4 regions of the Bacillus basilensis genome follow, and region 3 is predicted to be linked to each of the others. Evidence: riboswitches for the same ligand, from Rfam matches in the RefSeq annotation. Region 3 holds a riboswitch; each other region holds the start of a gene.
The links. A riboswitch is a leader RNA that binds a small molecule or an ion and turns the genes downstream of it on or off. The one in region 3 is predicted to bind S-adenosylmethionine.
Positions count from the first base shown of each region.

Region 1 (2,204 bases), on a different contig from region 3:
CAGAAGGATAAATGGCTCCATTCAACGACTAAATCTTTTAATTGATGTTCTCCGGAGAATAATGTGTATGGGAGAAAAGTTCCTGCAACCCCTAATAAAATACCACCGATAATTCCAAGGGTAAGTTTGTATTCCCTAAAAGGATGAATGAATTTCTCTAATGTGAATTCTAATTTAAAATAAAAGAATCCAACTATAGCACCAATACTAGCAAGTGGTAGAAAGGCAATCCATTCATTAAGAGAAAGGGAACCTTCCCCAAAATCAACGATAAAGGATCCACGATTATCAAATTTACTAAGTAATAAATAAATGGAAAAACCAGCGAAAGTAGTAGCTAAATATACAATTGCTTTTTTTCCTTTAGAAAATTCATTAATTTGTTCACCCTCATTTTCATTTGGAGCTAAATAACCGAATAATGGCGCGTTAAAAATTACACTTAAAGTAGCACCAATTCCAACCTCTGTTATTTCATTCATTCCTTTTAAGGCGAATGTAAAGCGATCCCCTACCCATGTACAAAGTCCACCGATAATGCCAACAAGTGCTGCTTCGGGACCTAAGCTAGCCCCAAATATTAAAACGATAATCGCAGTTAAAGTAGCTTTATGTACAAAACGGTATTCAATTCTACCTGTTTTTTTATATTCACCCATTACTTCCGGCATAAGACGTGGATATGTGCCGAAGTATTTTTGGGTTAAGCCAACGAGAATACCGCCGATAGTTGTTATACAAATGGTGTAATACGGGGGAGAAGATAAGATAGTAGGTAAGTATCCCCAAATAAAGTGAATGCCGATATTTATTGTAACTAAAAATAACCAGACTGTTGCTCCTACTATAGAGCCTAAAATAATGCCGTATAGGACGAGTATAAAGTGCATGTCCTTTGTGCGTGTCATGTTCTACCTCCGTTATGTAAGTTTTAATGTGGAAAGAATTAAATATACTACTGTGAAATGAAATGAATATGTATAGTATCTTTTTGAGAGGTTGGCTTATTCAATATATTGAGGTCTCGTCAGAATTTGGAATGTATACAGTTAAACTACTTATTTAATTCTATGTATTAATAGGGGATTTTAAAAGGTCTTTTTCGAATTAATATGGAATATATTTCTTTTGTTATGTGTATCAAATTCTTTGTTGTTAATTTAGAACATTCAGAAAAACTAATTGACATTAGGAAATTATTGCTATAAAATCAACGGTAATTGCATAGTCTTATCAAGAAAAGGTGGAGGGACAGGCCCGATGAAACCTTGGCAACAGCCGTATAACGGAATTGTGCCAAATCCTGCAGGTAATAATCCTGAAAGATAAGAAAGAGCCTTTAGAGCGTGTTTTCAAACTGCTCCTTTCTTGTTTTCAGGAAAGGGGCAGTTTTTTATTTTGTATAAGAAGAAAGGAGAATGAGAGATGGGAGAATCATGGGGAAAAGGAACAATTTGTGTGCAAGGTGGCTATACGCCAAAGAATGGTGAACCGCGTGTTTTACCGCTTTATCAAAGTACAACGTATAAATATGATACTTCGGATGATTTAGCAGCACTATTTAATTTAGAGGCAGAAGGATATATCTATACGCGTATTGGCAACCCTACTTTAGCAGCATTTGAGCAGAAGTTATCAGATTTAGAAGGCGGTGTAGGAGCTGTTGCAACGGCCTCTGGGCAGGCTGCTATTATGCTCGCTGTTTTAAATATTTGTAGTAGCGGAGACCACTTGCTTTGTTCTTCCACAGTTTATGGCGGGACGTTTAATTTATTTGGGGTGAGTTTGCGTAAACTTGGTATTGATGTTACGTTCTTTAATCCAAATTTAACAGCTGATGAAATTGTGGCCCTTGCTAATGATCAGACGAAACTCGTTTATGCGGAATCGCTAGGAAATCCAGCGATGAACGTTTTAAATTTCAAAGAATTTTCAGATGCAGCCAAAGAATTGGAAGTACCTTTTATTGTGGATAATACATTAGCCACTCCTTATTTATGCCAAGCATTTGAACATGGAGCAAATATTATCGTTCATTCTACGACGAAATATATTGATGGTCATGCAAGTTCTTTAGGTGGCATTGTCATTGACGGAGGGAACTTCGATTGGACAAATGGGAAATATCCTGAACTTGTTGAACCGGATCCAAGTTATCACGGCGTAAGTTACGTTCAAAATTTTGGTGCAGCAGCTTATATTGT
Region 1 is NZ_JBNTQO010000013.1:93,607-95,810, forward strand. Features, by position in the region: gene ACQVV1_RS21270 (chloride channel protein) at 1-908, opposite strand, end outside; SAM riboswitch class I at 1,228-1,332, shown strand; gene ACQVV1_RS21275 (bifunctional O-acetylhomoserine aminocarboxypropyltransferase/cysteine synthase) at 1,426-2,204, shown strand, end outside.
Region 1: another riboswitch for S-adenosylmethionine. It lies ahead of ACQVV1_RS21275 (bifunctional O-acetylhomoserine aminocarboxypropyltransferase/cysteine synthase); the one in region 3 lies ahead of ACQVV1_RS15510 (MetQ/NlpA family ABC transporter substrate-binding protein).

Region 2 (2,204 bases), on a different contig from region 3:
TCTACATCAGTACGTCCGAAGTGGCCGTAAGCTGCTGTTTGTTTGTAAATTGGGCGACGTAAGTCTAGCATTTTAATAATACCAGCTGGGCGAAGATCGAAGTTGTTACGAACTAGTTCTACTAGTACGTCTTCAGATACTTTACCAGTGCCGAATGTATCAACTGAAATTGATACTGGTTGTGCTACACCGATTGCGTATGCAAGTTGTACTTCTGCTTTATCAGCAAGACCAGCTGCTACGATGTTTTTCGCAACATAACGAGCCGCATATGCTGCAGAGCGGTCAACTTTTGTTGCATCTTTACCAGAGAATGCACCACCACCGTGGCGAGCGTATCCACCGTAAGTATCAACGATGATTTTACGTCCTGTTAAACCAGCATCACCTTGTGGTCCACCAATTACGAAGCGACCAGTTGGGTTAATGAAGAATTTCGTTTCTCCATCCATTAATTCTGCTGGAACTACAGTCTTAATTACATGCTCTTTTAAATCGCGATCGATTTCTTCCCATGTAACATCTGGATGATGCTGTGTAGAAATTACAATTGTATCTACACGTACAGGTTTACCATTTTCATCATACTCAACTGTAACTTGCGTTTTTCCATCCGGACGTAAGTATGATAATGTATCATCTTTACGTACTTCAGTTAAACGGCGAGCTAATTTGTGAGCAAGCGAGATTGGAAGTGGCATTAATTCTTGTGTCTCATTACATGCGAAACCAAACATTAAACCTTGGTCTCCTGCACCAATTGCCTCAATCTCAGCGTCAGTCATTTGACCTTCGCGTGCTTCTAGCGCTTGGTCAACACCCATAGCGATGTCAGCAGATTGCTCATCGATAGATGTTAAAACTGCACAAGTTTCTGCATCGAATCCGTATTTTGCGCGTGTGTAACCAATGCCTTGAATTGTTTCACGAACGATTTTTGGAATATCTACGTAAGTAGAAGTCGTAATTTCCCCCGCTACCAATACTAAACCAGTTGTTACAGTTGTTTCACAAGCTACACGTGCATTTGCGTCTTTTGATAAGATCGCATCTAAAATTGAATCAGAAATTTGGTCACAAATTTTATCTGGATGTCCTTCAGTTACAGACTCAGATGTGAACAGATGACGTTTTTTTGTCATGTGGTAAACCTCCCTACAGTAATTGTATATATTGTACGGAACTCATCCTTAATTTGCCACAAACTGCGACATACATTTATTCTCCCACAAGCATACAGAAAAACCTTTCCTACTTTACATAGAGGAAAGGTTTAATTTGCTACTTGCATACTGCTTTTTGCCCTTCGCTCTTATCGTTCGAGACCTGTAGCCTCGCACAGGTTTTAGCACCTATTCACCTGTATTTACCACTACAAGTGAGGTTGCTGGGCTTCATCGGGCCTGTCCCTCCGCCAGCTCGGGATAAGAGAGTATCCGTCCCAACCTATACTAAAGAAATGATATTCATTTGTCAATTAATATTCACATTTTCCTGAAAGTTTTTCTCAATGCGCCTAAAATGAAATATTAATAAGGAAATAATGTATTCACACAAACAAAAAGAAATAAATAGTATACATTATTTATATAATTGTGTTATACTCTTGTTGGGGATTACGAGAAATATTTCATTAAATGAAAAGGATGGTATATAAATATGAGTACTGTGAATGTCCAAATTGGTTTACACGAATTATTGAACGGAAGCAATGCACAGATTCAACTAAGTGTTCCGCAATTAGTGGAAAAAGTATTAATGCGAAATGAAGGGAAATTAACTTCGACTGGTGCCGTTTCTGCTTCAACAGGAAAATATACAGGACGTTCTCCTAAAGATAAATTTATTGTGAAAGAAGCATCGGTTGCTGACAAAATTGCTTGGGGAGCTGTGAATCAACCGATTTCTGAAGAACATTTTAATAAATTATATACTAAAGTTTTAGAATACTTAAAAGAAAAAGAAGAGTTATTCGTCTTCAATGGATTTGCAGGCGCTGACCGCAATTACCGCCTACCAATTCAAGTTATTAACGAATATGCATGGCACAATTTATTTGTACATCAATTATTCATTCGTCCAACTGAAGAAGAATTAACAACTCATGAATCAGAGTTCACAATTGTTTCTGCGCCGAATTTCAAAGCTGATCCAGCTGTTGACGGTACAAACTCTGAAGCATTCATTATGGTTTCATTCGAAAA
Region 2 is NZ_JBNTQO010000014.1:30,216-32,419, forward strand. Features, by position in the region: gene metK (methionine adenosyltransferase) at 1-1,142, opposite strand, end outside; SAM riboswitch class I at 1,310-1,431, opposite strand; gene pckA (phosphoenolpyruvate carboxykinase (ATP)) at 1,660-2,204, shown strand, end outside.
Region 2: another riboswitch for S-adenosylmethionine. It lies ahead of metK (methionine adenosyltransferase); the one in region 3 lies ahead of ACQVV1_RS15510 (MetQ/NlpA family ABC transporter substrate-binding protein).

Region 3 (2,204 bases):
TTTTAATAACAAATCAAGAATAGAATCAGTTGTTTCTGGATCTAAAGCACTTGTCGCTTCATCACTTAATAACACTTCCGGTTCATGTGATAGTGCACGAGCGATGGCCACACGTTGTTTCTGACCACCAGAAAGCTCACTTGGATAGGCGTCTTTTCGATTGAAAAGATCGACAATACGTAAATACTTTTCCACCCTTTTTTCAATTTCTACTTTCGGAATGCCAGCAAGGCGTAAAGGTAGTGCGATATTTTCATAGACGGTAACGGTTTTAAGTAAATTGAACCCTTGAAAAATCATTCCGATTTTTTGTCGCGCTTTTGCTAGTTTTTTTGTCGACAGTGTTGTTAAATCTTGCTCGTTTACAATGATGTTTCCTGTCGTTGGTTTTTCTAATAAATTTACACAGCGAATTAATGTGCTTTTACCAGCGCCGCTATATCCAATGATTCCAAATACCTCACCTTTTTTTACTTGAAGGGAAGTAGGTTTAAGAGCTTCCACATTCCCTTTTTTTGTTGTAAATACTTTGGATACATTTTTCAATTCAATCATTATCCTCAGCTCCTACCAAGACGGTAAAACAGAACCATCAAATTTTTTCTCGATAAATTCTTTTACTTCTTTAGATTGATAAGCCTTCTTTAATTTATTTACAACAGCATCATCTTTATTTTCAGTACGAACAACGACCCAGTTCACATATGGTGAATCTTTTCCTTCACGGAAAATAGAATCTTTCGCAGGGCTTAATTTTGCACCTAATGCAAAGTTTGTATTAATTGCAGCTGCTTTCACTTCACTTAGTTGTGTTGGCAATTGAGATGCCTCTAATTCAACGATTTTTAATTTTTTTGGATTTTCAATTACATCTTTTGCAGTCGCTTTTTCTGTAGCTTTTGGATCCACTTTTAAAACCCCTGCTTTTTCAAATAGCTTTAAAGCGCGAAGTTCATTCGTTGGGTCATTTGGTACAGCAATTGCATCGCCCTCTTTTAAGTCTTTTACATCTTTTATATCTTTAGAATATACGCCCATAGGGAATGTTACAGTTGAAAATACTTCAGTTAATTTCATATTGCGTTCAGATTTAAATACGTCTAAATATGATTTCGTTTGATAGCTATTTACATCGAGACTTTTTTCATCTAAAGATACGTTTGGTGCTACATAATCATTAAATACTTTTATATCGATTTCGAGTCCGTCTTTCACTGCCACTTCTTTTACCTTTTCAAAAATTTGTTCATGCGGTCCACCTGTTACGCCGACAGTAATCTTTTTCTCATCTAACGCTTTTACCTCTTTATCTGAACCCCCGCTACATGCGCCTAATAATAGTACCGCTCCACTTACAATGCTCAATAATACCTTTTTCATCTATAATTCCCCCTTAATATACGTTTCAAAATAAAAAGCACCTCTCAAAATAAGAGAGGTGCCGAATAGACAAAATAGGTTCCTCTCTTATCTTCCAAAACGAAAACTCGTTTTGCAGGAATTAGCACCTTAGCTTATACGTCATAAGCTCGGTTGCCGGGCATCATCGGGCCAGTCCCTCCGCCACTCTTGATAAGAGTATGTGTATGTAGTTTTTTAATATGGTACTAATAGTAAATCTTACAAAAAGAATTGTCAACGTTATTTTCTGAATATATTTTATTTTAAGGTAATCGAGACATTCCCTTTTTTATGCCCTTTTTCTACATATATATGAGCTTCAGCAATTTCTTCTAATCGGTAAGTTCTATCAATAACGGGTTTTAAATTTTCTGTTTCAGTTAGTTTTTTTAGTAGAAACATATCTTCTTTACTGACCTTTGCCATCATGCCATTAACAGAGACATATACACCAGTAGGCGTTAATGCTTTTTTTCCAAGGGATCTATTATGTTTTCCAACAGCATCAAATATAATATCATAGTATTCCCCTTGCTTAGTAAAATCTTCTTTTGTATAATCGATTACTTTATCAGCTCCTAAAGATTGCACTAGTTCAAAATTTGAATGACTACAAACAGCTGTAACGATTGCGCCGAAATATTTAGCAAGTTGTACGGCAGCTGTTCCTACTGATCCAGATGCACCATATATTAGCACTTGTTGCCCCCTTTTTATACGGGCCTTTCTTAGGAAGTGTAGTGCCGAAGTTCCGCCAAAGGGAATAACTGCTGCTTCCTCATACGTCACATTGGTAGGCTTTA
Region 3 is NZ_JBNTQO010000006.1:273,894-276,097, reverse strand. Features, by position in the region: gene ACQVV1_RS15515 (methionine ABC transporter ATP-binding protein) at 1-555, opposite strand, end outside; gene ACQVV1_RS15510 (MetQ/NlpA family ABC transporter substrate-binding protein) at 568-1,380, opposite strand; SAM riboswitch class I at 1,465-1,579, opposite strand; gene ACQVV1_RS15505 (NAD(P)-dependent alcohol dehydrogenase) at 1,660-2,204, opposite strand, start outside.

Region 4 (2,204 bases), on a different contig from region 3:
CTGATAAGCCTAGTAAATGAGATTGTAGCCCGATGACGTTATGGTCTCTACACGTTAAATGCGTCAATACGGGAATATCATGCTTCGTTAATAATGCTCCCATTGCCATATTCGAAACGCGAGGCGATGCTAATGAATTATCTGCTAGAGTAATAGCGTCCGCCCCAGCTCTTTTCAATGCTCTCGCCCCTTCAAAAAACCGCTGTGTATCTAACGTTTTCGGTGGATCTAATTCCACTACTACTGTCGTTTGTTTTTTTGCTTTCTCCGCTAAAGTGACATGAGCTTTCGAACGTTTCTCGTGTGTATGCACTACTTTCGGTCTTTGAATCGTATCCTTTTCTATTACAGGCGTAACATTTAGAGTAGCCCGTTTCATACTTTCAATATGTTCTGGAGTCGTACCACAACAACCGCCCAATAACCGAATACCTTGCTCAATAAATTTCGGTGTCATCGCTTCGAAATAAGCCGGACTTCCCTCATATACGTAACGTCCCTCCACATAATTTGGAAGACCTGCATTTGGATATGCTGACAAGTAACCATTTTGCGGAATCGATATCATTTTAAAAGCTTCCGTCATATGAAGTGGCCCTAGTTGGCAGTTCAATCCAACGACATTGGCACCGTAATCTAAAAGCTGTTTTAAGATTTCATTTACATCATTTCCATTTTGAGTCGTACCTGCCTCATGTAACGCTAATTGAGCTACAATTGGGATATTCGTTTGTTTTCGTAGCACCTGAACAGCATGAAGTAATTCAAACTCATCATAAAAAGTCTCTAATAGTAGTCCATCAACCTGTTCTTCTAGTAAAGCACTTGCCTGCTCAAGTAGCATAAATTCCCTTTCCATATCAGTAGTTGTAACGGCTCCAATATGTTTCATACCGCCAATTGTTCCTAAAATTGCATTTCTATCTGTCACAGATGCTTTCGCCAGTTTTACTGCCGCTCTATTAATTTCAGTAACTTGATTTTCTAAACCATACATACGTAATTTCGCTTCATTTGCTCCGTACGTATTTGTTTGAATCACATCTGCCCCAGCAGCTACATATTGCTTATGAATCGATATAATTAAATCTGGATCGGATATATTTAATTCTTCAAAACTACTTTGCAAACCATGTGAATGTAATAACGTCCCAACCGCACCATCACCTATTACAATTCCTTTTGATAATAAATCTAGTAATTTCACAAATCTCCCTCATTTCTATCAATATAAAAACCCCCTCTTCACTTTGAAGAGGGGGACATAATTGTTCCTCCTCTTATTATGCAAAACATTCGTTTTGCAGGTATTAGCACCGTTTCAAACATTTCGTTTGAAGGTTGCCGGGTTTCACAGGGCCTTTCCCTCCACCGCTCTCAATAAGAGTTTGTCTTTATTATTTTATTTATGTAGCTAAAAGGAAATACGTTCCCCTTTTAACAATGTTTGTTAATTTTTTAATAAATTTAGCACGCACAAATGCAAAAGTCAATGACAGTTGTGGAAAAATAAAAATTATTTAAAATAAAGTTGCAATTCAATTATCTTTTGTTGTAAAGTTAAAAACATAATAAAATTTCATACGAACATTCTTATCTAGAGAGGTAGAGGGACTGGCCCTATGACGCCTCAGCAACCATTAACATTTGTTAATAAGGTGCTAATTCCAGCAAATTGTGAAAGATTTGACAGATAAGAAGAAGACTCTATTCAAACCGAAAGCCTTCTTCTTAGAAGGCTTTTTTTATTTTACATTCACTTAATTGTTAATTTAAAAAGGAGGAATTTTCACATGTCAACAATTGAAACAAAACTAGCACAAATCGGAAATCGTAGCGAAACTACAACAGGAACGGTTAACCCACCTGTTTATTTCTCAACCGCTTATCGTCATGAAGGAATTGGTAAATCTACTGGTTTTGACTATTCACGAACTGGTAATCCAACTCGCGGCCTTTTAGAACAGGCAATTGCAGATTTAGAATACGGCGAACAAGGTTATGCCTGTAGTTCAGGGATGGCAGCTGCTCTCCTCGTCCTCTCCCTATTCCGCTCCGGAGACGAACTTATTGTATCTGAAGATTTATACGGGGGCACTTATCGATTATTTTCTGAGCACGAAAAAAAGTGGGACGTTCGATGTAAATACGTAAATACACAATCTATTATACGAATTGAGCAAGCTATCACCACTGAAACGAAA
Region 4 is NZ_JBNTQO010000002.1:93,770-95,973, reverse strand. Features, by position in the region: gene ACQVV1_RS03825 (bifunctional homocysteine S-methyltransferase/methylenetetrahydrofolate reductase) at 1-1,207, opposite strand, end outside; SAM riboswitch class I at 1,278-1,387, opposite strand; SAM riboswitch class I at 1,591-1,700, shown strand; gene metI (cystathionine gamma-synthase/O-acetylhomoserine thiolyase) at 1,794-2,204, shown strand, end outside.
Region 4: another riboswitch for S-adenosylmethionine. It lies ahead of ACQVV1_RS03825 (bifunctional homocysteine S-methyltransferase/methylenetetrahydrofolate reductase); the one in region 3 lies ahead of ACQVV1_RS15510 (MetQ/NlpA family ABC transporter substrate-binding protein).